3 regions of the Streptomyces sp. NPDC092296 genome follow, and region 2 is predicted to be linked to each of the others. Evidence: riboswitches for the same ligand, from Rfam matches in the RefSeq annotation. Region 2 holds a riboswitch; each other region holds the start of a gene.
What was found. Region 2 has a riboswitch for cyclic di-AMP ahead of ACIQGZ_RS04980 (transglycosylase family protein). Riboswitches for the same ligand answer to the same signal wherever they lie in the genome.
Positions count from the first base shown of each region.

Region 1 (10,053 bases), on a different contig from region 2:
GCAGCGCAAGCTCGACCTCGCGGTCCGCCTGGAGGTGGCCGGGCTGAACTTCCAGGTGGTGGACTCGCTGGCGGAGGCGGTCCGGGCGGCACCGGCCGGCCGGATCGAGGCCATTGCCAACTACACCGCGTTCCAGCAGCTGCGCCGCGCGGTCGCGGGCTGAGGGCGGACGGTCCGATGAGCGTGGGAAATCGAGGGACGAGGATGAGTGACAGCAGTCTGCGTCTGGTGTGGGTCTATCCGGACCTGCTGAGCACCTACGGCGACCGCGGCAATGTGCTGGTGGTGGAGCGGCGGGCCCGGCAGCGCGGCCTGGACGTGACCCGGATCGACGTCCGCTCCGACCGGCCGGTCCCGACCAGCGGCGACATCTATCTGATCGGCGGCGGCGAGGACCGGCCGCAGCGGCTGGCCGCCGAGCGGCTGCGCCAGGACCCGGGTCTGCCCCGGGCGGTGGAGAACGGCGCCATCGTCTTCTCGGTGTGCGCGGGCTACCAGATCCTGGGCCATGAGTTCATCAACGACCTGGGGCAGCGCGAGCCGGGCCTGGGCCTGCTGGATGTGCACAGCACCCGTGGCGAGGGCGCCCGCAACGTCGGCGACATCCTGGCCGAGGTGGACCCCCGGCTGGGGCTGCCGCCGCTGACCGGGTTCGAGAACCACCAGGGCGTCACCCATCTCGGCCCGGGGGTGGCTCCGCTGGCGACCGTCCAGCTGGGCGGCGGCAACGGGACCGGCGACGGCACCGAGGGCGCCTGGCGGGACACCGTGTTCGGCACCTATCTGCACGGCCCGGTGATGGCCCGCAACCCCGCGATGGCGGATCTGCTGATCAAGCTGGCGCTGGATGTGAGCGCGCTGCCGCCGGTGGACTCCAGCTGGTACGACGCCCTGCGGTCGGAGCGGATCTCGGCGGCCCGGCAGCAGCAGAACGCCTGACGCCGGGGGTGCCTCCGTCGGGGGGGGGCGGTGACCGGTGGGTGGGACGACCGGTCACGGGGGTCGCGCACCCGGAGCCTCGCAAGGCAGGCTGGGTGTACGAGACAACTGCATACGGGGTGCCCGTGCGATCCGCGGGCGCTCCGATGTCCTCCTGTGCGGGGGTGCCGACGGCGCCGCCTCCGCGGCTGCCCCCGTCTGGCCGGACGCTGGGGCCGGTATGATCGGATGACTCGATCCGACCGTTCCGTCACTTCGCGGCAACCTCCTCGCCAGACCGGCGCCGGAGCGGCCCGCTACGCTGGCGGGATTCGTTCCAATGTGGTGGTCCGGCCGTCCGGTTCTGCTCGGGAGTTGCAAAGCGATGCGTATTGGTGTGCTGACCAGCGGCGGTGACTGCCCTGGTCTGAACGCCGTGATCCGTTCCGTGGTCCACCGCGGAGTGGTCGACCACGGCGACGAGATCATCGGGTTCGAGGACGGCTGGCGGGGACTGCTGGAGGGCGCCTACCGCCCGCTCACCCTGGACTCGGTGAGCGGCATCCTGGCCCAGGGCGGCACGATCCTCGGTTCGACCCGGGTGCAGCCGAGCCACCTGCGCAACGGCGTGGCCAAGGCGAAGCAGTACTGCGAGGACCTCGGCCTGGACGGAATCATCCCGATCGGCGGCGAGGGCACCCTCAAGGCCGCCCGGCTGCTGAGCGACGGCGGGCTGCCGATCGTCGGCGTGCCCAAGACCATCGACAACGACATCGCCTGCACCGACGTCACCTTCGGCTTCGACACCGCCGTCTCGGTGGCCACCGAGGCGCTGGACCGGCTGAAGACCACCGCCGAGTCGCACCAGCGGGTGATGGTGGTGGAGCTCATGGGCCGCCACACCGGCTGGATCGCGCTGCACGCCGGCATGGCGGCGGGCGCGCACGCCATCGTGGTGCCCGAGCGGCCGTTCAACATCGAGAAGGTCACCCAGGTCGTCCGCGAGCGCTTCAACCGGGGCAAGAAGTTCGCCATCGTGGTCTGCGCGGAGGGCGCCAAGCCCGAGCCCGACACCATGCACTGGGAGGCGGGCACCACCGACATCTACGGCCACGAGCGGTTCACCGGGGTCGCCACCCAGCTCTCCCGCGAGCTGGAGCACCGCCTCGGCAAGGAGGCCAAGCCGGTCATCCTGGGCCACGTCCAGCGCGGCGGCACCCCGACCGCGTACGACAGGGTGCTCGCCACCCGGTTCGGCTGGCACGCCGTGGAGGCGGTGCACAAGGGCGCGTTCGGTCACATCACCGCACTCCAGGGCACCGACATCAACCTGGTCCCGCTGGCCGACGCGGTCGCCGACCTGAAGACGGTCCCGGCCGAGCGCTACGCCGAGGCCGAGACGGTCATCTGAGGCACCGCCGCACACCGTCCGCGACACGGTCCGCGACACCGTACGGGCCCCGGCGGGCCGCCCCCACGGGGTGGTCCGCCGGGGCCCGTCGCCGTCCGCCGCACCGCCCAGGGGGGCGGCTGCGGACGGCGGCCGGGGCGGCTCTAGTCTGGTGGGACGAAAGTCGGACGAAGCGGACCCGGCGGGTGCGCGCTTCGCCACCAGGGCTAGCTAGGGAAAGCGGGTTCCGCCCATGGGCGACGGCATGGCTGGAATGCACCACCACGGGGGGGTGCTGAAACCGTATTCGCTGTCGAGCGCCCTCGCCTGGTCGCCGGACTGGGTCTTCCTGCTCGGCTGCGTGGCGCTGCTGCTGCTCTACGGGGCGGGAGCGGTGCGGCTGTGGCGGCGCGGCGACCGCTGGCCGGCGGGCCGGGTGATCGCCTGGGTGGCGGGGCTGGCCACCGTGGTGCTGACCACCTGCACCGGCGTGAACGACTACGGGATGGTGCTGTTCAGCGCCCATATGCTCCAGCACATGGTGCTGAGCATGCTCTCACCGATCCTGCTGCTGCTCGGCGCCCCGATCACCCTGACGCTGCGGGCGCTGCACCCGGCCGGCAAGGGGCGCCGGGGGGTGCGGGAGCTGGTGGTGGCGCTGCTGCACAGCCGGTACGTACGGGTGATCTCGCACCCGGCGTTCACCATCCCGCTCTTCGTCGCCAGCCTGTACGGGCTCTACTTCACCCCGCTGTTCGACACCCTGATGAGCAGCCGCACGGGGCACATCGCGATGATGGTGCACTTCCTGGCGGTCGGTCTGGTCTTCTTCTGGCCGATCATGGGCGTGGACCCGGGGCCGCACCGGCCGGGCTATGTGATGCGCATCCTGGAGCTGTTCATGGGGATGCCGTTCCACGCCTTCTTCGGCGTGGCGGTGATGATGGCGAGCAATCTGCTGGTCGACACGTTCGCGCACCCGCCGGCCGGGCTGGGCGTCAACACGCTCGACGACCAGAAGATCGCCGGCGGCATCACCTGGGCGTTCGGCGAGATCCCGACCGCGCTGGTGCTGATCGCGCTGGTCTTCCAGTGGGCGAACTCCGAGGAGCGGCAGGCGCGGCGGCGCGACCGGGCGGCGGAGCGGGACGGCGACGCCGAGCTGGTCGCGTACAACGCCTATCTGGCGTCGCTGGAGGCGCGGTCCCAGGGCGGTGCGCCGCGCGCTGCCGCTGCGGCGGTGCAGCCGGTCGACGGACCGTAGCGGCGTCGGGTTCGGGACGGCGGCCGCCCGCGGCGCGCCCACGGTCGGGTGACCGGGCGCGCGGCGGGCGGCCGTCTGCGGTAGGTGTGGCTGCGAGACCTGTCCTGTGCCCCACCTCGCCCCCGTACCGTCCCGTTCCCGGAGGAACCCGCCATGCCCTGGAGCCGTGCCCTGCCCGCCGCCGCCCTGGCCGCAGCCGCCGCCCTGGTGGCCGTCCCGGCCCCGGGCGCCGCGGCCGACTCCCCCGGCCCGGCCGGCTCCCGGCTGGTGCTGACCCTGCACAGCGGCGAGAACGCCGCCGGGCGGGTGCTGGGCTCGGTCTCGCTGGAGTGCGCCCCGGACGGCGGCTCGCACCCCCGCCCCGGCGACGCGTGCGCCGCGCTGCGGGCCGCGCACGGCGATCCGGCGGCGGTGCGGGCCCAGCGGGGGGTGATGTGCCCGATGCTGTATGCCCCGGTCACCGGCCGCGTCGTCGGCAGCTGGGACGGCCACCCGGTGGAGTTCATCCGCACCTACGCCAACCGCTGCGTGGCCGGCGGCGAATCCGGCGGCGTCTTCCAGTTCTGACCCGGGCCCGTCCGCACGGGGCGCGGGTAGCTGCCGCGAACAGTCCCGCACCCCCGTGGCGGGCTGGGCGCGCAGTCCCCCGCGCCCCTGGCCGGCGCCCGGCCGGGCATCTGCCGCCCCGGGGCGGATCTCAGTGGTGGAAGGGGGCGTCGGACTCCCGGACGACGCGGAGGTGGCCGAGGACACTGCGGCCGGTGATCCGGATGACGGGGCCGTCCGCCCGGCCGGGGTGGTCGCCGGGGGTGGACCGCTTGCCGAGGAGCGCCGTGCCGGTGTCGTACACCTGGGCGTCGTCCGGCACCACCATCTCGACCTTGCCGCAGAAGGACCCCGCCTCGATCACCACCTCGCGCCGGGTGAAGACGGCATGGCTCAGGTCCAGGACCAGCGCGCCGAAGCGTGCCCGGAAGGCGCTCAGCGGCGGCACCGGCCACTGGCCGCCCCGGCGCAGCTTGCTGAGCACCACGACCACCGGCTCGCCGTCCCCCGGGGCCACGGGCGCGGTCGGGCGGCCGTCGGTCTCGGCGGGGAGGTCGCGGGTGAGCGGTGCCAGCTCGGCCAACGTACGGGCGCTGTAGGCGGCCTCCAGGCGCTCCGCGTGCTCCTCGGGGGTCAGCCGGCCCTGGGCGAGGGCGTCGGCCAGCCGGGCGGCCGTACGGTCGCGGTCGTGGTCGGCCGCGCGCAGGTCGGCGGCGGGCAGATCGGCGGCGGGCAGATCGGCGGCGGGCAGGTCGGCGGCGCTCGGATCGATGGCGGCGTCGGACCAGGGGCGGGTGGGCTTGGAAGCGGTCACCGGGCACTCCTGCTGCTGCTCTGCATGGAGAAACACGATATATCGCGTCTTGACACCGGTCAACACGCCCATCGCCACGGCAGCGGGTGCGAACGGCTGCGAAGGGGCGCGCGGTGAGCCGGTCGCGCCGGGCGGCTGACCGTCCCTCACCCCCTGGCCAGCGCATCCTCCCCTGACAACGCGTCCGCCGCCGATGCGTAGCGGGGCAGTTCCACCGAGCGACCCGGACGGGTGAGCGGACCACCCGTCCGGGCGCAGCGACGGCGTGTCGCCCGCGTGCCGTAGCCCGCTCCCCCGAATGCAGGAACGAACGCTCGTCGAACACTCCGCCGAGCGCCCCGTGAGCCCCCGTCGTGCCCCCGGTGACGCAGGTGTATTTCCGCAGGTGAAAGGAGAGTTGGGAATTGCGTACCAGGGTTCTGAGGGGTTGAAACCTGATCTGCCGAACAAGGCTTCAGCGGCCCCCGTCGGGCGGGTGACAAGAGTCACAAATAGCCGTCTCAAGATGAAGACGGGTCAGAAATCTGCCAATACTGGCGGCCGAACGCGACAAGTCCCCGTCACCGAGGCGGGGCGGTCCGGGCGGACGCCAAATCCCGCCACCGACCCGGATGCCAGGCGCGAGCTGTTTGCGGCGGGAGCGGGAGACCCAGGTACGGCGGGGTGCGTGAGCCCGGTCGCGGCAGTGCCGCGGCAAAGGTTCATCAGTGCCCCTTGGGGTGAAGCCACTTCGGTGGCCGGGCAGCTTTCGGTGCCCGAATCCGACAGGTCATCTTTCGCAGGCGGTTCCGGAAGGACTCGCATGTCTGCGACGTCTCGCACCCATGCCGGCAGGGCTGCCCAGCTCGCCGCCGACGCTGCCCCCGCAGCGCCGGTCGGCGCCGAGGAGGACGGTAGTACCCCCTCCCACCAGGGCGGTCGTCCGGGCTGGCAGCGTGGCCGGCTGATCAACCGGGTCGGCGCCACCGCCGTCCTGACGGCCGCCGCGATGGCCGGGGTCGGGCTGGCGCCCGGCTTCGCCACCCCGGCGGAGGCCGCGACGCTCTCGGCGAAGGCGCTGAGGATCGCCGCGACCAAGAAGGGGGCGCCGTATGTGTACGGCGCCGCCGGGCCGACCCGGTTCGACTGCTCGGGTCTGGTGATGTGGTCGTACCGGAAGGCGGGCAAGAAACTGCCGCGCACCGCACAGGCGCAGTACAACAAGGCGCACCACATCAAGAAGAGCAGCCTCAGGACCGGCGACCTGGTCTTCTTCCACCACGGCTCCAGCGTCTACCACGTCGGCATCTACGCCGGGAAGGGCAAGATCTGGCATGCCCCGCACAGCGGTGCGCGGGTGCGGCTGGAGAAGATCTGGGACAAGAGCGTCTGGTACGGCCGTATCGGCTGACCGGTAAATCCGGTAATCAATCCCGCCCGGCCGCCCTTCGGCGGAAGCGGTCGGGCGGGATTGCCGGTTATCCGAACGCATTCTCCGGAGCCGTCCGGGAAAGCACCTCGACGGCCCGGGTGAGCTGTGCGTCGGTCAGATCGGCGCGGGCGGTCAGCCGCAGCCGGGACTGGCCGTCGGGTACGGACGGCGGGCGGAAGCAGCCGACCCCGACCCCGGCCGCCCGGCAGTCGGCGGCCCAGGCGACGGCCTCCTCCGGGGAGGGGGCGCGTACCGAGACCACCGCCGCGTCCGGTCGGCCGGCCCGCAGCCCGGCGGCGGTGAGGCGGTCGGCCAGCAGCCGCGCGACCTCGCGGGCGCGGGCGGCGCGCTGCGGCTCCTCGCGCAGCAGCCGCAGCGCGCCGAGGGCCGCTCCGGCGGCGGCGGGGGCGAGCCCGGTGTCGAAGATGAAGGTGCGGGCGGTCTCGGTGAGGTGCCGGATGACCCGGCGCGGGCCGAGCACCGCCCCGCCCTGGGAGCCCAGCGACTTGGAGAGGGTGACGGTGACCACGGTGTCCGGCGCCCCCGCCAGGCCGCTGCCGGCCGCCGCGCCCGCCCCGCCGGGGCCGAGGACGCCCAGCCCGTGCGCGTCGTCGACCAGCAGCGCCGCGCCGTACTCCCGGCAGGCGGCGGAGAGGTCGGCCAGCGGTGCGGCGTCGCCGTCGACCGAGAAGAGGGAGTCGGTGACGACCAGCGCCGGGCCGCCGCCGTGCCCGGCCAGCGCGGCGCGCACCGCGCCGGGGTCGCGGTGCGGCACCGGGCGGACCTGGGCCCGGGAGAGCCGGCAGCCGTCGATCAGCGAGGCGTGGTTGTAGGCGTCGGAGACGACCAGCGTGCCCGGGGCGGTGAGCGCGGTGAGCGCGGCGAGGTTGGCCGCGTAGCCGGAGGAGAGGACCAGGGCCGCCTCGGTGCCGCAGAAGGCGGCCAGCTCCGCCTCCAGCTCGGTGTGCAGCTCGGTGGTGCCGGTGACCAGCCGGGAGCCGGTGGCGCCGCCGCCCCAGCGCAGCGCCGCGTCGGCGGCGGCGCGGGTCACCCGGGGGTGGCGGACCAGGCCGAGGTAGTCGTTGCTCGCCAGGTCCAGTACGGGGTCGTCGCTGGCCCGGCTGCGCAGCGTCCGGGTCAGTCCGGCGCGGGCGCGCTGCTCCGCCCGGGTGTCCAGCCAGTCGAAGACGGCGGCCGGGTCGGGGTGGGCGGGGCCGGCCGGGTGGGTCGGCGGGGCCTGGTCGGCGGCGGTGGGGTGGGCCATGCCGGGCACTCTGGCACGGCCCGGCGCGGGGCGGCAACGCGCCGCCGGTCACCCGGGCGGCCGGTGTCGCACCGGGTGGGGCCGCCGAGTGCCGAGCTTTGCCGGGTACCGGGCCGACCAGGCAGTATGGGGCAGTGACCCTCATCGACGAGCTGCCCGGCAGCGCAGATCCTGACACCCTGTTCGAAGTCTTCGCCGGCTGGGCCGCGGAGCGGGGGATCACGCTCTACCCCCACCAGGAGGAGGCGCTGATCGAGATCGTCTCCGGGGCGAACGTCATCCTCAACACGCCGACCGGCTCCGGGAAGAGCCTGGTGGCGGCGGGGGCGCACTTCACCGCGCTGGCGCGCCGGGAGCGGACCTTCTACACCGCGCCGATCAAGGCGCTGGTGTCGGAGAAGTTCTTCGAGCTGGTGAAGATGTTCGGCACCGCCAACGTCGGCATGATGACCGGCGACGCCAGCGTCAACCCGACGGCGCCGGTGATCTGCTGCACCGCCGAGGTGCTGGCCAGCATCGCGCTGCGGGACGGCGAGCGGGCGGACATCAGCCAGGTGGTGATGGACGAGTTCCACTTCTACGCCGAGCCGGAGCGGGGCGTGGCCTGGCAGGTGCCGCTGATCGAGCTGCCGCAGGCCCAGTTCCTGCTGATGTCGGCGACGCTGGGCGACGTCCGCCGCTTCGAGGCGGATCTGCGGCGCCGCACCGGGCGGCCGACCACGGTGGTGAAGTCGGTGGAGCGGCCGGTGCCGCTGTTCTACGAGTACCGCCGCACCACCATGCACGACACGCTGGAGGAGCTGCTGACCACCGGGCAGGCGCCGGTGTACGTGGTGCACTTCACCCAGGCGGCGGCGGTGGAGCGGGCGCAGTCGCTGATGAGCATCAACATGTGCAGCAAGGCGGAGAAGGACGCCATCGCCACCCTGATCGGCAACTTCCGGTTCACCACCAAGTTCGGCCGCAATCTGTCGCGTTTCGTCCGGCACGGCATCGGGGTGCACCACGCCGGGATGCTGCCCAAGTACCGGCGGCTGGTGGAGCGGCTGGCGCAGGCGGGCCTGCTGAAGGTGATCTGCGGTACGGACACCCTGGGCGTCGGCGTCAACGTACCGATCCGCACCGTGCTGTTCACCGCGCTCAGCAAGTACGACGGGCAGCGAGTGCGGCTGCTGCGCGCCCGGGAGTTCCACCAGATCGCCGGGCGGGCCGGCCGGGCCGGCTTCGACACCGTCGGCCAGGTGGTGGCGCAGGCGCCCGAGCATGTGGTGGAGAACGAGAAGGCGCTGGCCAAGGCGGGTGACGACCCGAAGAAGCGCCGCAAGGTGGTCCGCAAGAAGGCCCCCGACGGGTTCGTCAACTGGGGCGAGGAGACCTTCGAGCGGCTGATCGCCGCCGAGCCGGAGCCGCTGGTCTCCCGGTTCCGGGTGACCCACGCGATGCTGCTGTCGGTGATCAGCCGGCCGGGCAACGCCTTCGAGGCGATGCGGCGGCTGCTCACCGACAACGACGAGGAGCGCCCCGCGCAGCGGCGGCACATCCGCACCGCCATCGCCATCTACCGCTCGCTGCTGGACGCGGGCGTGGTGGAGCGGCTGCCCGAGCCCGACGCGGAGGGCCGGATCGTCCGGCTGACCATGGAGCTCCAGGAGAACTTCGCGCTCAACCAGCCGCTCTCCACCTTCGCGCTGGCCGCCTTCGAGCTGCTGGACCCGGCGTCCCCGACGTTCGCGCTGGATGTGATGTCGGTGGTGGAGTCCACGCTGGACGACCCGCGGCAGATCCTGGCCTCGCAGGAGAACAAGGCGCGCGGCGAGGCCGTGGCCCAGATGAAGGCGGACGGGGTCGAGTACGAGGAGCGGATGGAGCGGCTCCAGGAGATCAGCTACCCCAAGCCGCTGGAGGAGCTGCTCCAGCACGCGTACGACGTCTACCGCCGCGCCCACCCGTGGATCGGTGACCACCCGCTGCGGCCCAAGTCGGTCGCCCGCGACCTGTACGAGCGGGCGATGACCTTCGCGGACTACGTGGGCCACTACGAGCTGGCGCGCGGCGAGGGGCTGGTGCTGCGCTATCTGGCGGGCGCGTACAAGGCGCTGGAGCAGACCGTGCCGGAGGACGTGAAGACCGACGACCTCAAGGACCTGATCGCCTGGCTGGGCGAGCTGGTGCGGCAGGTCGACTCCAGCCTGCTGGACGAGTGGGAGCAGCTGGCCAACCCGGTGGGCGAGGACGGCGCGCCCGTGGCGTTCGAGGAGCGGACCGCGCCGGTGACGGCCAATGCGCGGGCGTTCCGGGTGCTGGTGCGCAATGAGCTGTTCCGGCGGGTGGAGCTGGCGGCGCTGGAGCGGTACGGCGACCTGGGGGCGCTGGACGGCGAGTTCGGCTGGGACGCGGACCGGTGGGCGGACGCGATGGACGGCTACTGGGAGGAGCACGACGACCT
Region 1 covers NZ_JBIVRB010000025.1:5,384-15,436, forward strand. Annotated here, with positions in the region: gene ACIQGZ_RS28915 (MurT ligase domain-containing protein) at 1-163, shown strand, start outside; gene ACIQGZ_RS28920 (type 1 glutamine amidotransferase) at 205-939, shown strand; gene ACIQGZ_RS28925 (6-phosphofructokinase) at 1,304-2,329, shown strand; gene ACIQGZ_RS28930 (cytochrome c oxidase assembly protein) at 2,583-3,572, shown strand; gene ACIQGZ_RS28935 (SSI family serine proteinase inhibitor) at 3,726-4,139, shown strand; gene ACIQGZ_RS28940 (DUF1707 domain-containing protein) at 4,270-4,932, opposite strand; cyclic di-AMP (ydaO/yuaA leader) riboswitch at 5,510-5,732, shown strand; gene ACIQGZ_RS28945 (C40 family peptidase) at 5,735-6,322, shown strand; gene ACIQGZ_RS28950 (8-amino-7-oxononanoate synthase) at 6,390-7,607, opposite strand; gene ACIQGZ_RS28955 (DEAD/DEAH box helicase) at 7,742-10,053, shown strand, end outside.
Region 1: another riboswitch for cyclic di-AMP. It lies ahead of ACIQGZ_RS28945 (C40 family peptidase); the one in region 2 lies ahead of ACIQGZ_RS04980 (transglycosylase family protein).

Region 2 (10,053 bases):
CCACCAGCGCTCAAGCGGGCCTCCAGCGGCGCTCAAGCGGCGCTGGAGCCGGGCCTCGGATCACTCCCCCGGGCGGGGGCGGTCCCCGGGTACGAGAAAGCCCCCCGATCGCAGGGCTGCGATCGGGGGGCTGACTCACGCCCGCGACGGGTCGCGGGGCGGCTCCGCCCGGCACCGGGGCCGGCTGAGCACCACGGAGGTCGTGGTCCGGCAGCGCTGCCGGGCGGAGAGCCTCCGGACTACCGGGAGATCAGGAGGAGACCTTCTCGGGGAGGGGCTTCTCGCTGCGCGGGGCCGGCACCGGGGTGGCGGCCTCGTAGAACGCCTCGCGGGGGTTCTCCATCTGGGCCAGGCCCACGGCCTCGCGCTTGAGGAACATGGCCAGCGTCCAGTCGGTGAAGACCCGGACCTTGCGGTTCATGGTCGGCACCCGGCTGCCGTGGTACAGCCGGTGGAACCACCACGCCGGGCGGCCCTTCAGCTTGTACTTGCCGAAGAGGATCGCCACGCCCTTGTGCAGGCCGAGGCCGGCCACCGCGCCGAGGTTCTTGTGCTTGTACTCGGCCTGCGGGAAGCCGCGCATCCCGGAGATGACGTTGTCACCGAGCACGATGGCCTGCCGCACCGCGTGCTGCGCGTTCGGCGGGCACCAGGCGCCCTCACCGGCGGCGAGGTCCGGCACCTGGGCGTTGTCGCCGGCGGCCCAGACGTTGTCGAAGCCCTTGACCTGGAGGGTCGGGGCGGTGTCCACGTGGCCGCGCGGGCCGAGCGGCAGGCCGAACGAGGCCAGCACCGGGTTCGGCTTGACGCCGGCGGTCCAGACGATGGTGGAGGCGTCCGCCTCGACACCGTTCTTCAGCACCACGTGCTTGTCGACGCAGGACTCCATGGAGGTCTCCAGGAAGACCTCGATGCCGCGCTCCTCCAGCCGCTCCTTGGTCCAGACGCCCAGGTCCGGGCCCATCTCGGGCAGGATGCGGTTGGCCGCCTCGACGAGGATGAAGCGCATGTCCTCGCGGCTGACGGTGTTATAGATCTTCGCCGCGTCGCGGGCCATGTCCTCGACCTCGGCGATGGTCTCGACACCGGCGAAGCCGCCGCCGACGAAGACGAAGGTGAGGGCCTGGCGGCGGACGTCCTTGTCCGTGGTCGACTCGGCCTTGTCGAGCTGCGCCATCACGTGGTTGCGCAGGCCGATGGCCTCCTCCACGGTCTTCATGCCGATGCCGTGCTCGGCCAGACCGGGGATCGGGAAGGTGCGGGAGACCGAACCGGCCGCCACCACCAGGTAGTCGAAGGGCAGCTCGTAGGAGTCGCCGGCCAGCGGGGAGATCGTCGCGACCTTGCGACCGTGGTCGACGCCGGTGACGTGACCGGTCAGCACCTCGGCCTTCTGCAGGACGCGGCGCAGCGGCGCGACGAGGTTGCGGGGGGCGACGTTGCCGCCCGCGGCCTCCGGGAGGAAGGGCAGGTAGGTCATGTACGACCGCGGGTCGACGACCGTGACGGTCGCCTCGCCGTAGCGCATCTTCTTGAGGATGCGCATCGCGGCATACAGGCCGACGTAACCACCGCCGACGATGAGGATGCGAGGACGCTCCGTGGTGCTCATATCCGAAAGTATCCAGCACGCCGGGCAGCGACCCTCCCGAGGCTGGTCACCTGCCTCTGGACACGGTGTGCTATATTTCGCGGCCCTCGTTTCGGGGCCCCGGCGGCCGCTCGGGGGCCGTGCCGGAGCCGCCGCGACGCGGGGGCGGTGGTCCTGCGGACGGCGCTCCCGGGCCACCCCGCTGAGCTGCCGTAATCCCCGGCGAGGGCGTCACGCCCGGCACGCGTTTTCGATTCTGCCCGTGGATCGGTGGACGGGCCTGCGATCCGCACCTCTGAACGGCCGGGCACCTTCGGTCCCACATATCGGACGGTCCCCCCGGCAGGTGACGCCGATCACGCGGAACTCCATGTGAAGAAATTCACGAAGTTGGTCCGGCGGGCCGGGCGTGTGACGCCCGGCCCCGGGCCCGGCCGGCCCCCGGCGGGGTTCAGCGGACGATGCTCCAGGCGATCCCGTCCAGGATGTCGTGCTCACTGACGACCACTTCGGCGGCCCCCGTCCGCTCCATCAGCGCCAGCAGCACCAGGGCCCCGGCGCCGATCACGTCCACCCGGCCGGGGTGGATCACCGGCAGCGCGGCGCGCTGCCGGTGGTCGGCGGCGAGCAGCCCGCCGGTCACCTCGCGGACCTGGTCCAGCGAGATCCGGGAGTGGTGGATGCGCGCCGAGTCGTACTCCGTCAGGCCGAGCGCCAGCGCCGCGACCGTGGTGACCGAGCCCGCCAGCCCGACCAGGGTGCGGGCCTGGTCCAGCGGCACCCGCTCGGCGGCCAGGTCCAGCGCCCGCTCGATGTCGGCGCGGGCGGCGGCGATCTGCCCGGGGGTGACCGGGTCGGCCCCGGCGAAGTGCCGCTCGGTCAGCCGTACGCAGCCCACGTCCACCGAGCGGGCGGCGCGGACCGTGTCGTCGCCGAGCACGAACTCGGTGGAGCCGCCGCCGATGTCAACCACCAGGTACGGCTGCTCCAGGCGCACCCCGGCGGCGGTCAGGCCCCGGGTGGCGCCGGTGAAGGAGAGCTGGGCCTCCTCGTCGCCGGTGACCACCTCGGGTTCGACGCCCAGGATGTCGACCACACCGCGTACGAAGTCGTCGCGGTTCTCGGCGTCGCGGGAGGCGCTGGTGGCGACGAAGCGGGTCCGCTCCGGGCCGACGCCGTGGCTGCGGATCAGCTCGGCGTACTCCCGGCAGGCGGCGAAGGTGCGCTCCAGCGCCTCGGGCGCCAGCCGACCGGTGCGGTCCACGCCCTGGCCCAGCCGGACGATGGTCATCCGGCGGTCCACGTCGCGCGAGGTGGCGGCCGGGGCGCCGTCCGGCCGGGTCAGGTCCGCGATCAGCAGCCGGATGGAGTTGGTGCCGCAGTCGACGGCGGCGGTCCTGGTGGTGGTCACTGGTCGTCTCCTCCGGTCTGGGGGTCGGCCGCGCAGACGCAGCGGCCCTTGCGCCACCACTCGGGCAGCTTGGCGATCGCCTCGTCACCGAGCGGGTTGACGCCGGGGCCGGCCGCCAGCGAGTGGCCGACCAGGACGTGCAGGCACTTGACCCGGTCCGGCATCCCGCCGGCGCTGGGGAAGCCCTCCAGCACCTCGATCGCGTCGCGGCGGGCCAGGTAGTCCTCGTGGGCGGCCCGGTAGTCGGCCGCCAGCTCCGGGTCCTCGCCGAGGCGGGCGGTCATCTCCTTCATCACGCCGTCGGCCTCCAGGGTGCCGATCAGCGAGGCGGCCCGGGGGCAGGTCAGGTAGTAGAGGGTGGGGAACGGCGTGCCGTCCTCCAGCCGGGGCTGGGTCTCCACCACGTCGGGCAGGCCGCAGGGGCAGCGGTGGGCGACCGCGCGCAGCCCGCGCGGCACCCGGCCGAGCTGGGCGGCGATGGCGGCCACGTCGGCGGGGCCGACGGGCGCGTTGGGTTCTTCGGCAGTGGTCATGTGGGGGCGCTGTCTCGTGCGGGGGCGGCTGTGCGGTGCTGGCTGTGAAGGGGGTCTTACCGGGCAGGGGCGGCCGGGGGCTTGCGGGCCGGGCGCACGGTGCGGTCGGCCGCGTCCACCGACTCCCAGACGCTGGTGTACCAGGGCTGCCGGGAGGTCCCCCGGGCGGCCGCGTCGTCGGGGTCCCCGGGCCGGCCGGCGGCCGGGTCCACCGCGACGTACGGGGTGTCGCCGGGCATGGCGTAGTGCAGCCGCTCGCGGGCCTGGGCCCGTACGAAGGCCGGGTCCTGCCAACGGGCCTTCTCCCGGCGCAGCTCCTGGACCCGGGTGCGGGCCTGCTCGGCGGCGGCCCGCTGGGCGGCGATGTCGGCGCGCTGGGCGATGAACTGCCGGGTGGGGTAGGCCAGCGCCGCGATGAGCGAGCAGAGCACCAGCGCGAGCACGGCGGCCCGGCCGGTGAAGCGGAAGCGGGTCCGGGGGCGGGGGGCGCTCGCGGGTCGGCGGGTGCCGGGGCCGCGTGCGGGCAGGGTCGCCTTGCGGATCGCCATGGTGCGTCCCCTCCGTGGTCGTACGGATGCCCCGCCGCCCACCCCAGAGGGTGAGCGCCGGGGCACCGGTGGCCGAACTGCCTTGTCAGCCCTCGTACTTGTAGCGCGGGAAGGCACCGCGCCCGGCGTACTCGGCGGCGTCGTCGAGGATCTCCTCGATGCGCAGCAGCTGGTTGTACTTGGCGACGCGCTCGGAGCGGGCCGGGGCGCCGGTCTTGATCTGGCCGCAGTTGGTGGCGACGGCGAGGTCCGCGATGGTGACGTCCTCGGTCTCGCCGGAGCGGTGCGACATCATGCAGCGGTAGCCGTTGCGCTGGGCCAGCTCCACCGCGTCCAGCGTCTCGGTGAGCGAGCCGATCTGGTTGACCTTCACCAGCAGCGCGTTGGCGGTGCCGGACTCGATGCCGCGGCCCAGGCGCTCCGGGTTGGTGACGAAGAGGTCGTCGCCGACGATCTGGACCTTGTCGCCGAGCTTCTCGGTGAGGGTCTTCCAGCCGTCCCAGTCCTCCTCGTTCAGCGGGTCCTCGATGGAGACCAGCGGGTAGGAGGCGACCAGCTCGGCGTAGTACTCGGTCAGCTCGACGGCGGAGAGCGCCTTGCCCTCGAACTGGTAGGCGCCGTCCTTGTAGAACTCGGAGGCGGCGACGTCCAGCGCCAGGGCGACGTCCTTGCCGGGGGTGTAGCCGGCCTTCTTGATCGCCTCGACGATGAGGTCCAGCGCCTCGCGGTTGGAGTCGAGGTTGGGGGCGAAGCCGCCCTCGTCGCCCAGGCCGGTGGAGAGCCCGCGCTCCTTCAGCACGCCCTTGAGGGTGTGGTAGACCTCCACGCCCCAGCGGACGGCCTCGGAGAAGGACTCCGCGCCGATCGGGGCGATCATGAACTCCTGGATGTCCACGTTGGAGTCGGCGTGCGAGCCGCCGTTCAGGATGTTCATCATCGGGACCGGCAGCACATGCGCGTTCGGACCACCGACGTAGCGGAACAGCGGCAGGTCGGACGCCTCGGAGGCGGCGTGCGCCACGGCGAGCGAGACGCCCAGGATGGCGTTGGCGCCGAGCGAGGACTTGTCCGGGGTGGCGTCCAGGTCGAGCATCGCCTGGTCGATCAGCCGCTGCTCGGTGGCGTCGTAGCCGACCAGCTCCGGGCCGATCTGCTCGATGACGGCGAGGACGGCCTTCTCCACGCCCTTGCCGCCGTAGCGGGACTTGTCGCCGTCGCGCAGCTCCAGCGCCTCGAAGGCGCCGGTGGAGGCGCCGGAGGGCACCGCCGCGCGGCCGGTGCTGCCGTCGTCGAGGCCGACCTCGACCTCGACCGTGGGGTTGCCTCGCGAGTCGAGGATCTCCCGGGCTACGACGACATCAATGGACGGCACGAGGCATCTCCTTATGGCGGATATGAAGTCGTTACGACCAGAGCCTAACCGCACCGGCCGTCACGACCACCGCTACCCGGGCCCTGTCTCGCCGGTCGAACACTTCTACCCATCGGTAGCGCGGTGCCCGGCACCGCACCCGGCGGCCGGTCCCGGGAGGTCGGGAGCGGCCGCCGGCGGGGCGTCAGCAGCGGTGCGCAGCCGGTCAGCCGAGGGTCAGCACCTGGCCCGGCAGGATCAGGTCGGGGTCGGCGCCGACGGTGGAGCGGTTCTCCTGGTAGAGGTGCTGCCAGCCGCCGTCCAGGTGGTGGGCCTCGACGATGGCGGAGAGGTTGTCGCCCGGTACGACCGTGTACCGGCCGCCGGCCGGGGCGGGGGCCGCGTGCCGGGGGGTGGACTTCTTCGCCGGGGTGGCGGCCGTCTCGGCGGCGGGCGCGGCGGCGTGCTTGGCGGTGCTCCCGGCCGGCTTCGCGGTGCCCTTGGCCGGGGTCGCGGCGGTCGCGGCCTGCTGCTCGGCCGCGGCGAGGTGCTGCTGGTAGACGTCCTTGTGGCTGGTCCAGTGCCAGGAGTCGTCCTCCTGGTACCAGTAGACGCCGTCCTCAGCGTCCCAGCCGGCCGTGCCGTCGAAGGTCGGCAGGTGCTCGGTCTGGGTCGGGGCGGTGTCCTTGGCGGCGGTGGAGTCGGCCGCACCCAGGTCGTCCCGGGCGCTGCCGCGCGAGGCGGCGTCCGTGGTGGCGGAGGAGACCGGGCTGCCGCCGGTGTCCACGCTCGCGGCGGGGCCGCCCGCCGTCAGCCCGGCCTGCACCGAGCACACCGGCCAGGCGCCGGGGCCCTGACCGTCCAGCACCTTCTCCGCTATGGCGATCTGCTGGCCCTTGGTCGCCAGGTCCGGCCGGTCGGCGTACGCGGAGCCGCCGTAGGCCGCCCAGGTGCTCTGGGTGAACTGGAGGCCGCCGTAGAAGCCGTTGCCGGTGTTGATCGCCCAGTCGCCGCCGCTCTCGCACTGGGCGACCTTGTCCCAGGTGGCGGTGGAGGCGGCGGAGGCGGCGCCCGCCGTCAGCAGCGGGAGCGCGATGCCCGCGCCGGTGACACCGGCGACGGCGACGAACTTCTTGGTCTGGCTGGGGCGGATGCGGCGATGGCGGCCGTTGCCGGGAAGCAGCATGAGGGGTCCCTCTCCGACGCCTACGAGGTGAGCTGTCGGGTTCGGACCGGGAGGTGGCCCGGCCGCGCGGAGGCGGCTTCACCCCGAGCCGCGCACCGGTTGGGCGCACGGCGGCTTACCTGGTTCCCCCGCTCCTGTCCTCAAGGTCGGTCTCGGTGGCCCGGAGCACGGTGGACAGGACTCGGCGTCCCACGCTCCGGGGCCCGCGTCAGCGGATGGACGGGAGCCTAGACAGTTCGTCTGATGGATAACAACCCGACATCACGAACATCACACAAAGGCAAACCCATCGTCGCGGCGTGCCTACTGTCGGTCGGTCATCCGCTCACTCCGCCACCGGGGTGAAGCCCACCGGCAACTCCCGCAGGCCGCGCATGATCAGACCGCCGCGCCACCGCAGGTCGGCCGGATCGGCGGCGAGCCGCAGATCGGGGAGGCGGGTGAGCAGCGCGGTCAGCGCCGCCTGCGCCTCCAACCGGGCGAGCGGCGCGCCCAGGCAGTAGTGGATGCCGTGGCCGAAGCCCAGGTGCGGATTGTCGCGGCGGGCCAGGTCGAGGGTGTCCGGCCCGTCGAACCGCTCCGGGTCGCGGTCGGCGGCGGCCAGCACCACCAGCACTGGATCGCCCGCCGGGACGGCCGTGCCGCCGATGGTCAGCTCCGCGGTGGCGAACCGCCAGGTGGCCAGCTCCACCGGGCCGTCGTACCGGAGCAGCTCCTCCACCGCGCCGGCCAGCAGCCCGGTCTCGCCCCGGCCCAGCGACTCCTGGAGCAGCGCCCGCTGACCGGGGTTGCGCAGCAGGGCGTACGTGCCGTTGCCGATCAGGTTGACGGTGGTCTCGAAGCCGGCGAAGAGCAGGATGAAGGCCATCGCGGCGGCTTCGTTCTCGGTCAGGTGCTCGCCGTGGTCGCCGGCCCGGATCAGCCCGGAGATCAGGTCCTCGCCGGGCTGCGGCTCGGCGGTCAGCTCCGCGCGCTTGCGGTGGATCAGCTCGGCCAGGTACGTCCGCATCCGCTTGACCGCGCGGGCGACACCGCCGCGCGGGCCGCCGCCGTGGCGGATCATCATCCCGGCCCAGTCGCGGAAGTCGTCCTGGTCCTCCGGCGGCACGCCCAGCAGGTCGCAGATGGCGTAGATCGGCAGCGGGAAGGCGAACTCATGGATCAGGTCGGCGCTGCCCCGGGCCGCGAAGGAGTCCAGCAGCCGGTCGGTGAGCTGCCGCACCCGGGGCTCGAACTCCGCGACCCGGCGCGGGGTGAACGCCTTGGAGACCAGCCGGCGCAGCCGGGTGTGGTCGGGCGGGTCGATGTTCAGCAGGTGCGTCATCAGGTCGGCGCTGCGCTCCCCGGGGATGCCGACCCGGCCGGAGCGGTGCGCCTGCTCGCTGTGGTGCACCGGGTTCTTGGACAGCCTGGGGTCGGCCAGCGCCTGCCGGGCGTCGGCGTACCGCGTCACCAGCCACGCGTCCACACCGCTCGGCAGGGTGGTGCGGTGCACCGGTGCGTGCTCGCGCAGCCAGGCGTACGCCGGGTACGGATCGGCGGCGAACTCGAAGGTGAACAGGTCAGGGGCGTGCGCAGGCATCCCCCGACGTTAGCCTGCGGGTCCGACAGTGGCGCGAAGCAGGTCACCTGGCGGACATGCCCTGTTGCGGTGGGTGCTGCGGAGCCTACGATCCCCCGCAGCGTGATTCAGCGGCCCGCCGCGGGGCGGATGCGGCCGCAGGGAGGAGCAGTCCATGCAGGTGCGCGGTGCGGTGGTGGTCATCACCGGGGCGGCGGGCGGGATCGGCGCGGCGCTCGCGCGGCGATTCGCGGCGGAGGGCGCGGCCGGGCTGCTCCTCGCGGACCTGGACGTCGGCGGCGCCGAGGACCTGGCCGGGGAGCTGGACCGGCACGGCTGCCGCGCGGTCGGCGTGGGCAGCGACGTGTCGCGGGAGAGCGACGTACGGACCCTGGTGGACATCGCCGAGGAGCACCTCGGGCCGATCGACCTGTTCTGTAGCAACGCCGGAGTGGGGACGGCGCAGGGCATCGAGGCGGCGGACGCGCTCTGGCAGGGCTGCTGGGACGTCAACGTCATGGCCCACGTCTACGCGGCGCGGGCCGTGCTGCCGGGGATGCTCGCGCGGGGGCGGGGGCGGCTGCTCAACACCGCTTCGGCGGCGGGGCTGCTGACCATGCCCGGGGATGCGCCGTACAGCGTCACCAAGCATGCGGCGGTGGCGTTCGCGGAGTGGCTGGCGGTGACGTACGGGTCGCGGGGGATCGGGGTCAGCGTGCTGTGTCCGCAGGGGGTGCGGACGGCGATGTCCGCGTATCCCGGCGTCGAGGATGTGCTGACCGCTTTCGGGGCGATGCTGGAGCCGGCCGAGGTGGCGGAGGCGGTGGTCGCGGGGCTGGCGGACGAGCGGTTCCTGATCCTGCCGCACCCCGAGGTGGCCCGGTACGAGCAGGGGCGGGCCGCGGACCGGGACGCCTGGCTGACCGGCATGCGGGACACCGTCGCCGCCCTCCCCGCCCTGCCGGAACCGGCTGCCTGAACCCCGGCCACGGGTCACCACCAGGAGCGCGAGGAACTGCGCGACCAGCCACCCGCTGACACCAGCGCTTGAACAGGCGACCAACCACGCACCACCAGGGGCGCGGGGAACTGCGCGACCAGCCACCCACTGACGCCAGCGCTTGAACGGACGGCCAACCGTGCACCATCCGGGGTGCATGGGAACGGTGCGTTCGGCGTGCTGCACTGGTGAGGGTTGCTCGCGCAGTTCCTCGCGCGCCTGGAGTGAACCCCGGCCGGGAAGGCACCCCCGCCGGGGAGCGGGGAACGGTGCGTTCAGGGCACTACGAACGCGGGGGTTGCTCGCGCAGTTCCTCGCGCCCCTGGAGTGAACCCCGGCCGGGAAGGCAACCCCGCCGGGGAGCGGGGAACGGTGCGTTCAGGGCACTACGAACGCGGGGGTTGCTCGCGCAGTTCCTCGCGCCCCTGGAGTGAACCCCGGCCGGGAAGGCACCCCCGCCGGGGAGCGGGGAACGGTGCGTTCAGGGCACCACGGACGCGGGGGTTGCTCGCGCAGTTCCTCGCGCCCCTGGAGTGGACCGTGGCCGGGAAGGCACCCGCCGGGGGCCAGGGGTGGTGGTCAGGGGTGCTGTTCGGCGGTGCGGATGGCGGTGCGGTAGTGGCGGGCGGCGGTGCGGAGGGCGGTTTCGGGGTCGAGGCCGGCGTGGGAGGCGGCGGCGGCGAGGCCGAGCAGGGCTTGGCCGAGGGTGTCCTCGGTGAGCGGGGTCGGGACGGCAGCCGGGGTGCCCGCCGGGACGTCCAGGGCGGCCTTGCGGGCGCGGGAGGCGAGCTTGGCGGCCAGCGCCAGGGCGGGCTGGGCCAGCGGGACGCCGTCCACGGCGGACTCCCGCTGCTTCTCGGCCGCCTTGAGCC
Region 2 covers NZ_JBIVRB010000001.1:1,069,750-1,079,802, reverse strand. Annotated here, with positions in the region: gene ACIQGZ_RS05005 (NAD(P)/FAD-dependent oxidoreductase) at 251-1,612, opposite strand; gene ACIQGZ_RS05000 (exopolyphosphatase) at 2,043-3,002, opposite strand; gene ACIQGZ_RS04995 (DUF501 domain-containing protein) at 2,999-3,535, opposite strand; gene ACIQGZ_RS04990 (septum formation initiator family protein) at 3,592-4,083, opposite strand; gene eno (phosphopyruvate hydratase) at 4,169-5,455, opposite strand; gene ACIQGZ_RS04980 (transglycosylase family protein) at 5,661-6,620, opposite strand; cyclic di-AMP (ydaO/yuaA leader) riboswitch at 6,623-6,788, opposite strand; gene ACIQGZ_RS04975 (cytochrome P450) at 6,946-8,202, opposite strand; gene ACIQGZ_RS04970 (SDR family oxidoreductase) at 8,357-9,160, shown strand; gene ACIQGZ_RS04965 (MazG family protein) at 9,761-10,053, opposite strand, start outside.

Region 3 (10,053 bases), 1.1 Mb from region 2:
GCGATCCGCCTGCCGGAGGTCGCCGAGGCCCGGCGGCACATCTTCGAGGACCGCGTCCGGCGGGCCGCGCCGGTGATCGTCCGCGCCGTCGAGCGGGGCGAGCTCCCGGGCGGCACCGACCCCGCCGAGGTGGTCCGGACGCTCGCCGCCCCCGTCTACTTCCAGCTGCTGATCACCGGCGAACCGCTCGACGAGGCCGCCGCCGACCGGGCGGCCCGGATCGCCCTGGCCGCCGCCCGCGCGACCCCCTGACCCCGGCCGACCAGTGACCAGGCAACCGGGCGGGCCTCAGGCGGCGACGCCCAGCAGGCCGTCCAGCCCGATCAGCCGCAGTACGCCGGCGGGCTGCTCCTGCACCCCCAGCAGCACCGGCGCCGCACCGCCGCCCACCGTCTGCCTGCGGCGCAGCTCGACCAGGAAGTGCAGCCCGGCGGAGTCCATGAACGGCACCCCGCGCAGATCCACCCGCAGCGGCCCGCCCGCCTGCGGCAGCCGGGCCGGCAGGCCGTCCAGCAGGCCGTCCAACAGCGGCCGGGTGTCGTGGTCGATCTCCCCGACCAGGGTGAGCACCGTGCATCCGGCCCGGTGGTCGAGCGTGGCGGTGAGGGTCTGACGCACGTGCACCGGCCCCTTCGCGGGTCGAAGGCCCGGCGGCACGCGGCACGGACCCGGGTCGGGCCCCCGACGAGGGCCTGTACCGATCCACCGTGCCATCGCCGCCCGGGTTCCCGCCAGCGGTGTGGGCCGCCCGGCGCGTGAACATCCCGTGCCGAAAAGCACACGGCCGGTGCGGCACTCGCGCGGCGGCGGCACGGCTCCGGGGACCGGACTACGGTACGGGGATGGACGACGCACAGGCTCTCGAACTCATCCCGCGCACCCGCACCGACGACCTGCTCACCTGGTGCGCCACGGACGGGCGCGAGGTGGCCGAGCGGCCGCTGCGCATCGTGCTCACCCTGCTGGAGCTGACCGGCTGCCGACTGCGCGACGGCTGGCCGGAGGTGTCCGCCAAGGAGCTGGACCAGCTGCTGTACGAGCTGCTGCCGCTGACCGCCGACGCGGAGGGCGACGGACACCAGGCGTACCTGGACGCGCTGGCCGCCGTCCTCGACCACCAGCGGGCCGCCAAGCGCCTCAACGCCAAGCGGCACGCCCGGCTGCGCGAGGAACTGGAAGCGCTCGGTGCCGGGTTCCCGCTGGTCATGCGGCTGCCGGGCCGGCTGACCTGGCCCCGGCTGTATGCGATGCTGCTGCACGCCGACGGCGTGGACACCACCGACGCGGGCGCCGTACGGGCCTGGCTGGACGCCTTCCGGCAGCGCGGCGAGGACGGCCGGGCGGCGGCCTGGGCCGGGCTGCCGCAGCTGGTGGTGGCCGAGGAGGAGCACGGCCGCCCGCAGGCCTGGGACCGCACCCGGCTGATCACCCTCGGCATGTCCACCGAGAACGCCCGGCTGCTGCTCGGCAACCGGCTGCTGGAGCGGGTGTACCGCTCGCTCTCCGCCCTGGTCGCCGCCGGGCAGAGCCTGCCGCCGGAGCTCGGCCATGACGTGGAGCGCTACGGGGAGCTGGTCGCGGACGAGGCGGTGCGGCTGCTGGGCGAGTGGACGGTGCCGGGGCTGCCCGCGCTGCTCCGCGCCGACTACGCCGACCTGGCCCCCGAGCCGGGCCAGGCCGAGCTGGACGGGTACCTGACCGCCGCCGACCGGGCCTGAGCCGGGCCCGACCCGGCCGGGCGCGGCGGCCCGGACCGGGGTCAGGCGCTCTGCTTGGCCCTGTCCTCGCCCAGCTGCCGGGTGGTGTTGGCCCCGTCCAGCGCCTCCCGGATCAGGTCGGCGTGCCCGCAGTGGTGCGCCGTCTCCCGGAGCAGGTGCAGCAGGATGCGGCGAGCGGACCAGTACTGCCGCTCCGGCGGGCTCCACGGGAACTCGGGGAGCGGGATCTGCTGGTCCAGGTCGGGCAGCGTCGCGACGGCCGCCTCGGTCTCCCGGGCCGCCGCCGCGTAGTCGTCGATCAGACCGGCCAGGGTCTGGTCCTCCGCCATGCGGTGTTGGTCCCCGTTCAGCATCCCGTCGGGCAGGCTGCCGTCCTGGCGCGTCATCACATGCATCCAGGCCCGCTCGCAGTGGGCGACATGGCGCAGCAGGCCGCCAAGGGTCAGCTCGCTCACGGTGGTGCGGCGCGCCGCCTCCGCGTCACCGATCCCCCGGACGGTGACCAGCAGGGTGTTCCGCTGCTCCGCCAGCATCCGGAGCAGCTCGTCGCGCTCCCCGGCCGGGGCGGGCGGGGTCTGGGTGCCGGGGGTCTGGGTGCCGGGGGTCTGGTCGCTGGTCATGCGTTGGTCCTTTCCGCTGTCCGTTGGGATCACCATAGGAGGCAATGCGGTCAGGATCGGTCCGCAATAGGTCCGCGAGCGGAACGGGGAGCGGAACGGGATTCGAGACGGCTCCGGCCGGTGGGCGCGGGGCCCGGAGCGGACGTTCTAGGGTCGGTGCGGAAGCAGATGTCGCACGGCGCGTGAGCGCGGACAGGGAGGCGCACGATGGCGAGGATTCCGACGGCGGCGGTGGCGGCGGCCGGGCTGGTCGGCGGCTACGGCGTGGCGCGGTGGACCAGGAAGCGGCCGCTGGGCGGGGTCGCGCTGGCCGCGGCGGGGGCGGTGGCGGCCCGGCAGTGGCAGCGGCAGACCGGTACGGCGGGCGCGGCGGCGCTCACCGGCCTCTATGCGGCGGCGTTCGCCGGTTCGCACCCGCTGGCCAAGAAGGTGGGCGCCTGGCCCTCGGTCTTCGCGGTGTCCGGCGCGATGGCGCTGGCCTCCTACGTGGTGGCGGACCGGCGCGGCTGACCGGGCCGTCCGATGGGCAGGCCGACGGCCCCGGCGTCGGGGGGATGATCGCCGGGGCCGTCGGCGGCCGGGGGCTGCCGGAGCTTCGGAACCGCTGCCGGCTCAGGGGGTGAGGTCGTGCGACTGGAGCCACAGCTTGGGGTCGATCGGCGCGCCGCCGCCCGGCCGGACCTCCAGGTGCAGATGCGGCCCGGTGACATTGCCGGTGGCGCCGGACCGGGCGATGACGTCGCCGGCCCGCACCGCGCCGGACCCCTGGCCGATCGAGGACAGGTGGCAGTACCAGATCTCGGTGCCGTCGTGCAGCCGCTCGATGACCCGGTACCCGTAGGCGCCGGACCAGCCCGCCGAGGTGACCGTGCCCGCGCCCAGCGCCTTGACGGCGGTGCCGGTCGGGACGGCGAAGTCCAGGCCGGTGTGCAGGTGGGACCAGTAGGAGCCGGCCTGCCCGAAGCCCGCCGTGAGGGTGTATCCGGAGACCGGCAGCACCAGGTCACCGAGGAGCGCGCGCTCGGCCTCGCGGGCGGCGCGCTCCGCCGCCGCCTTCTGCTGCCGGGCCTCCTCGGCCCGCTGGGCGGCGGCCTCCTTGGCGGCGGCCTCGCGGGCGGCCTGCTCCTGGACGGCGCGCTTGGCCTCGGCCTCGCGGGCGGCCTGCACCCGGGCGGTCTCCTCGGCGGCGGTGCGCTGGCTGTCGGCCTGCGCCTGGATACGGGCGGCCAGGGCCACGCCGGGGTCGGTGGCCTCGGCGAACGCCGTGCTCCGCGCGTCGTCGGCCTGCTCGGCGGTGGCGGTGGCGGCGTACGAGGTGAAGCCGGTCGTCCCCAGGGTGGCGGCCATCGCGGCGACGCCTATCACCGCGGAGGAGCCGATGCCGCCGCTGCGCTGCCTGGGCATCCGGTGGCGGCCGCGGTCCGGCTCGCCGCCGAAGCCGTCGGCCTGCGCGGGGATCTCGGGCCAGGGCTGCCCGGTCGGCCCGGTCGGCCCGGTCGCCCCGGAGAGTGTGGTGAGCGGCAGGGTCGAGGGCATGCCCTCGGAACGGTACGTCGACGCCACGGCAGGCGCACTCCTTTCCTTCCCTCACGCCTACCGGGTTAGCTGACGGGTTCGGAGCAGGAAGGTCTCCTACGGCTGCGGGGGCCTGCGGCCGTACCCGGGCGAGCGTCTGGTAACGCTCCGTCAGGGTGCGAACAGGTCCGCCGCCGCCGATTCACCCCAAGGAACGGTGGTTCCCCGGCTCCCGGACGCCGCCGTAACGGCGCCTCCAGGATTAGGCGTTGGCGCACGGTGCCGTCGTGGTACGGCGTTTGCGACCGCGCTGCGTTATCAAACGTTAATCCCAGGCCGCCGCAATTCCAAGCCACTTGGGAAATGCAGACGGTCACATGAACGACGGAAGGGGTGATTTGTCGCGGTTGATGGGAAGCGCGGCACCGCTCCCCTCCCCAGGGTCAGGAGCCGGTCACCGTACGTCAGGTTCGGCCCGGTGCGGCGGCTCCGGACGCCGCCGGGTCCTCCGCCGTGAGCGGCATCGCGATGCTCTCCAGTCCGCGCCGCTCCGCCTTCACGCCCAGGAACAGCTCCACCACCCCGGCCGCGATCATCAGCGCCGCGCCGATGGCGAAGGCCACTGCGGTGTCGGTCGGCTTTCCGGTGCTCACCAGGTCGGCGAAGAGCAGCGGCCCGGAGATACCGCCGACCGCCGTGCCGACCGCGTAGAAGAACGCGATGGCCATCGCCCGGGTCTCCATCGGGAAGACCTCACTCACCGTGAGGTACGCCGAGCTGGCCCCCGCCGACGCGAAGAACAGCACCACCGTCCAGCAGAACGTCATGGTGAGCGCGGAGAGCACGCCGTGCTGGAACAGCAGCGCGGTGCCCAGCAGCAGCACCCCGGAGAGGATGTACGTGCCGGAGATCATCGGTTTGCGGCCCACCGAGTCGAAGAATCCGCCGAGCAGCAGCGGCCCCAGGAAGTTGCCGACGCAGATGATCACGAAGTAGTAGCCGGTGTGGCCGTTGGGCACGTCGAAGAAGGTGTTCAGGATGGTGGCATACCCGAAGGTCACCGCGTTGTAGAGGAACGCCTGGCCGATGAAGAGCGCAAGGCCGAGCACGGTGCGGCCCGGGTAGAGCTTGATCACGGTGTGTGCGATGGTGATGAAGCCGATGCTGCGGCGCTGCCGGATGGTGATCGACTCGTCCGGTTCCGCCAGCGCCTGGTGCGTCTCCGCCTCGACGATCCGCTCGGCCTCCGCGACCACCTCCTCCGCCTCCCGGTCGCGGCCGTGGATGAACAGCCAGCGCGGGCTCTCCGGCACATGGCGCCGCACCAGCAGGATCACCAGCCCGAGCACCACGCCCAGGGCGAAGGCGACCCGCCAGCCGACGTTCACGGCCAGCAGCGAGGTGTTCAGCAGCGGCACCGAGATCAGCGCGCCGGCGCCCGCGCCGATCCAGAAGCTGCCGTTGATCACGATGTCGATCCGGCCCCGGTGGCGGCTCGGGATCAGCTCGTCGATGGCGGAGTTGATCGCCGCGTACTCGCCGCCGATCCCGAAGCCGGTGAAGAAGCGGCAGAGGAAGAAGAACCAGGCCGTCCAGGAGACGGCGGTCAGCGCGGTCGCCGCCAGATAGAGGCAGAGGGTCAGCATGAACAGCTTCTTGCGGCCGTAGCGGTCGGTCAGCCACCCGAAGAAGAGCGCCCCGCTGCACGCCCCCGCCACGTACAGCGCGGCGGCCAGCCCGGAGACCTGGGCGGCACTGACGGCCAGGCCGCTGCCGGACTCGGAGAGTCGGCCGGCGATATTGCCGACGATGGTGACTTCCAGCCCGTCCAGAATCCAGACGGTGCCCAGGCCGATGATGATCCGCCAGTGCCAGCCGGACCACGGCAGCCGGTCCAGCCGGGCGGGGACCTTGGTACGGATGGTGCCGGTCTGCACGCCGCCACCGCGCCCGCCGCCACCGCCGCCCCCGGCCGGCGGCCCGTCCTCCGACGCACCCGCCCCGGTGTCCCTGCCTGCCGTGGAACTCATGCCCGGCCCTCCGCGATCGGCCCCCGGCCACCGGCCGCGCCGGTGGCCGCCGCTGTGGCCCGCACAGCTGCGGAGGGCGTCTGCCCCGGCCGTGCCGGAGCGACACCACGCCCCGGCGGGCCCCCGCCGGGGGGCCTAACGCACCAGGCAGAACTCGTTTCCCTCCGGGTCCGACATCACCTGGAAGGCCCCCTGCTCGTCCGTCCGCACCCCGCCGACCGCCCGCGCGCCGGCCGCGAGCAGCTGCTCGCGGACCCGGTCGATGTCGGCCACGCCGATGTCCAGGTGCAGCCGGTTCTTCCGGTCCCCCCTGGGCTCCGGCACCCGCTGGAAGGCGATCCTCGGCTGCCCGTCCGGCGGGTCCACGTACGACCAGTCGGGCCCCCGGTCCACCGGACTCCCGCCGAGCACCGCCGCCCAGAACCGCACCAGCACGGCCGGCTCGGCGCAGTCGATCACCAGTTCCTCGATTCGCCCCAGCACGCGCCCCAACCTACTGCCGCCACTCCCGGACATCGGGCCTGGCCGGTATTGGCCCACCTCGCCGGCGAGCCCGGGTGCCCGCCGACCCGGCCGCGCTCCCGGGCGGCGGCCAGGCCCTCGTTGCCGCCGACGATGGGTTCGCAGGTGAACCCGGCGAGGGCGGCGAAGACGTGGAGGGCGAGCCGACGCGGTGGTTATCCATGGTTCCCTGAATTCAGGAGTACGTGTACTGTCGTGCCGTGCTGACTGTTGCCTCCGACATCGAAGTGCTGGCCCGGTTCGGCCGCGCGCTCGCCGACCCGATCCGCTGCCGCATCCTGCTCGCCCTGCGCGACGCACCCGCCTACCCGGCCGACCTCGCCGACGCCCTCGGGATCTCCCGCACCCGGCTGTCGAACCACCTCGCGTGCCTGCGTGACTGCGGGCTGGTCGTCACCGTCCCCGACGGCCGGCGTACCCGCTACGAGCTCGCTGACGAACGCCTCGGCCACGCGCTCGATGACCTGCGCGCCGCCGTGGTCGCCGTCGAGACCGACCGCACCTGCCCGGACGCCGAGACGAAGTGCTGCTGACCATGTCCGCGGAGATGTCCATATCCCTCGGCCCCGGCCCGGCCCGGCGGGACGCGCTCACCCGCCGGATACGGCTGCTGGTCGCCGTGACCATCGCCTACAACGTCATCGAGGCGATCGTCGCCGTCACCGCCGGGACGACCGCCTCCTCCACGGCCCTGATCGGCTTCGGCCTCGACTCGGCCATCGAGGTCTCCTCCGCCGCTGCGGTCGCCTGGCAGTTCTCCGCCCGCGAGCACACGGTCCGCGAAGCGCGGGAGAAGACCACCCTGCGGATCATCGCCGTCTCCTTCCTCGCGCTCGCCGCGTACGTCGCCGTCGACGCCGCCCGCGCCCTGGCCGGGACCGGCGAGGCCGAACGCTCCATCCCGGGCATCGTCATCGCGGCCCTGTCGCTGGCGGCGATGCCGTTCCTGTCGGCCGCTCAGCGCAAGGCCGGACGTGAACTCGGCTCCGCCAGCGCGGTCGCCGACTCCAAGCAGACGCTGCTGTGCACCTACCTGTCCGCCGTGCTGCTGATCGGCCTGGTCCTCAACGCCACGCTCGGCTGGTCCTGGGCCGACCCGGTCGCCGCGCTCGTCATCGCCGCCGTCGCGGTGAAGGAGGGCCGCGACGCCTGGCAGGGCAAGGGCTGCTGCGCCCCCACGGCTGCGGCGGTGCCGTCCGCCGGGCCGGACGCGTGCGGCTGCCGTGCCGGATGCGGCTGCCGCGACTGACCTCCCCGACCCACCACGGGCCCGACGTGACGGCTCCCTGCGCCTCCTCGCCGGCGTCCTCGACGGTGTCCGGGCCCCGGATCGGCCGCAGGCCCTGGCCGGGACCGCCGACCTTGCTGCCGGTCCTTGAGCGGGGCGCGTCCCAGAGCGGATTCCCCATGCCCGTGTCCAGGCGCAGGGGCCCCGGGCCGCCGGGGTGGCGGGGTGGCGGCCCGGGGTGGGCGGGGGTCAGGCAGTGCGGTCGGCGAGGAGGGTGCCGCCGGTGGCCCAGTTGTCGGCCGGGAGCTCGTCGATGGTGACCCAGATGGACTCCGGCTTGACGCCGGTGATCCGGACGTACGCGTCGGTGAGCTCGCGGACGATCTCGCGCTTCTGCTCGGTGCTGCGGCCGGCGAGCTGCTTGACCTGGATGAGCGGCATGGGCTGACTCCTCGTCAGTATCGTTGCTCCGACGGGCCGGTGCTGCCACCGCCCGTTCACGGGAACCACTCCATCACCGCAGCGGGCGCCGCACCAAGCGGCACCCCGCGAAGGCGCCGGCCACCGATCGGGATCGGCCGCCCCCGGCGGCGGCCGCCTACGGCAGCCGTGGCTCCCGGGGCCGGGCGGCGCGGTCCCCGGCCCGAACCGGGTGGCTCGACCAGGTCTGCACCCGGGGTGGTGTGGGTGATACTGCATTGGGGGGCTTGAGCACCGGCTCGGCCCACGAGACGCAGAAAGGGGTGAGTCGACCGTGTGGTTCAGGAATGGGCTGGAACCCTGGCACCTGATCCTGGTGCTGGTCGTGGTCGTCCTGCTGTTCGGCTCCAAGAAGCTTCCGGAGATCGCACGCGGGCTGGGCAAGTCCATGCGCATCCTCAAGGCCGAGACCAAGGCCATGCGCGACGAGCCTCCGTCCGTGGAGCGCGTCACCGAGGAGCCGTCCGTGGACACGGCGGCCCCTCGGGTCGAGGAGCCGCAGCGCAAGGCGTCCTGACCTCCGCCGCGCCCCGGTCGGCCCCCGCCCCGTACGGCGGTGGCGGTCGACTGGGGCGTACTGTCACCGGGACAGCGACCGCGCCGAACGGAGCAGCACCATGGCGGAGATCGTGATCGACGGCCCCCGGCTCACCGTCCGGCTGTCCGGCTGGCAGAAGGTCGAGGCGCTGCACGGCGATGTCACCGTGCCGCTCACCGAGGTGCGCGCCGTCTCGGTGCTCCAGGACCCGCTGGGCGCGCCCCGGGGGCTGCGCGTCCCCGGCACCGACCTGCCGGGCGTTGTCAAGGCCGGCACCTGGCGCAGCTCGCACGCGGGGCGGCAGTTCGTCCTCGCCTCCCGGGGTGAGCGCGGCGTACGCGTCGACCTCTCCGGGGACGGGAGCTTCGACGTGCTGCTGATCAGCGTGCCGGACCCGGAGGCCACCGTGGCCGCGCTGCGTACCGCCACCGGGCTCTGAGCGCCGCCGCTCCCGGTTGGGCGGGCAGGCTCAGCCCGGACCGTTCCAGTCCAGCGTGGGCGCGAGCACGCCCTCCAGGGTGAGCAGCCAGCGCTTGGTCTCCACCCCGCCGTATCCGCCGCCGTACCCGCCGAGGCCGTCGGAGGCGACCACCCGGTGGCAGGGCACCAGCAGCGCGACCGGGTTGGACCCCATGATCTGGCCGACATCGCGCGCCCCGGCCCACCGCTCGCCGGGCCCCGCGTCGTCGTAGACGCCGCTGCGGTCCGCCAGTGCGCCATAGGTGACCGTCCGGCCGTAGCCGACCGTCCGGTGCAGGGTCTGCAGGACGGTGCGCTGGGCGCCGGCGGTGAGGCTCCAGTCGATCGGGAAGTCGAAGGTCTGCCGCCGCCCGGCGAGGTATTCGGCGATCTGCCGGGCCACCAGTGCCGCCTGCTCGGGTCGGGCGGCCGGTGCCGGCGCCAGCCGGGCCGTGAGGTCGGCGGGCGGTCGTACCGCGAAGGCCACCGCTGCGACGCCTGCGGCGGTGACGGCGGCGCCGACCGCGCCCAGCGGTTCCGGTGCCTCGACGCTCACCCAGCCCGCAGCCATGGCTCGCTCCCCGTCTTCCGTGCTTCCCGTGTTTCCGGTGTTTCCCGTGCTTCCGGTGCTTCCGGTGTTCCTCCAGCATCGCCCAGGTCGGGCGGCGGGCGGGGGCTGCGGGACGGTGACGTCCGAAATCCGCCAGGCGGCGGGCCGGTGTCCCGGGCGAGCGGGGAGGGGGCGGGGTCGGCCGGGGGCCCGGCGGGCGCCGGGTGGGAAGACGATCACCTCACGGAAGGAACGCACCACCAAGCGGGGAGCGGTCACCCGAAAGCTGACGGGCCGACCCCGTCGTTTCTCATGCTGATGCACTCCAGTGGTTATTGCAAGTGACTCGCAATAAGGTGGACCCAGCTTGATCACACCACTGAGAGGGGCTGT
Region 3 covers NZ_JBIVRB010000001.1:18,535-28,587, forward strand. Annotated here, with positions in the region: gene ACIQGZ_RS00075 (TetR/AcrR family transcriptional regulator) at 1-252, shown strand, start outside; gene ACIQGZ_RS00080 (STAS domain-containing protein) at 289-618, opposite strand; gene ACIQGZ_RS00085 (hypothetical protein) at 843-1,718, shown strand; gene ACIQGZ_RS00090 (DinB family protein) at 1,760-2,338, opposite strand; gene ACIQGZ_RS00095 (hypothetical protein) at 2,546-2,848, shown strand; gene ACIQGZ_RS00100 (M23 family metallopeptidase) at 2,951-3,901, opposite strand; cyclic di-AMP (ydaO/yuaA leader) riboswitch at 3,914-4,132, opposite strand; gene ACIQGZ_RS00105 (MFS transporter) at 4,318-5,883, opposite strand; gene ACIQGZ_RS00110 (VOC family protein) at 6,019-6,366, opposite strand; gene ACIQGZ_RS00115 (ArsR/SmtB family transcription factor) at 6,606-6,938, shown strand; gene ACIQGZ_RS00120 (cation transporter) at 6,941-7,654, shown strand; gene ACIQGZ_RS00125 (4-oxalocrotonate tautomerase family protein) at 7,883-8,503, opposite strand; gene tatA (Sec-independent protein translocase subunit TatA) at 8,388-8,630, shown strand; gene ACIQGZ_RS00135 (hypothetical protein) at 8,731-9,090, shown strand; gene ACIQGZ_RS00140 (methylated-DNA--[protein]-cysteine S-methyltransferase) at 9,121-9,681, opposite strand.
Region 3: another riboswitch for cyclic di-AMP. It lies ahead of ACIQGZ_RS00100 (M23 family metallopeptidase); the one in region 2 lies ahead of ACIQGZ_RS04980 (transglycosylase family protein).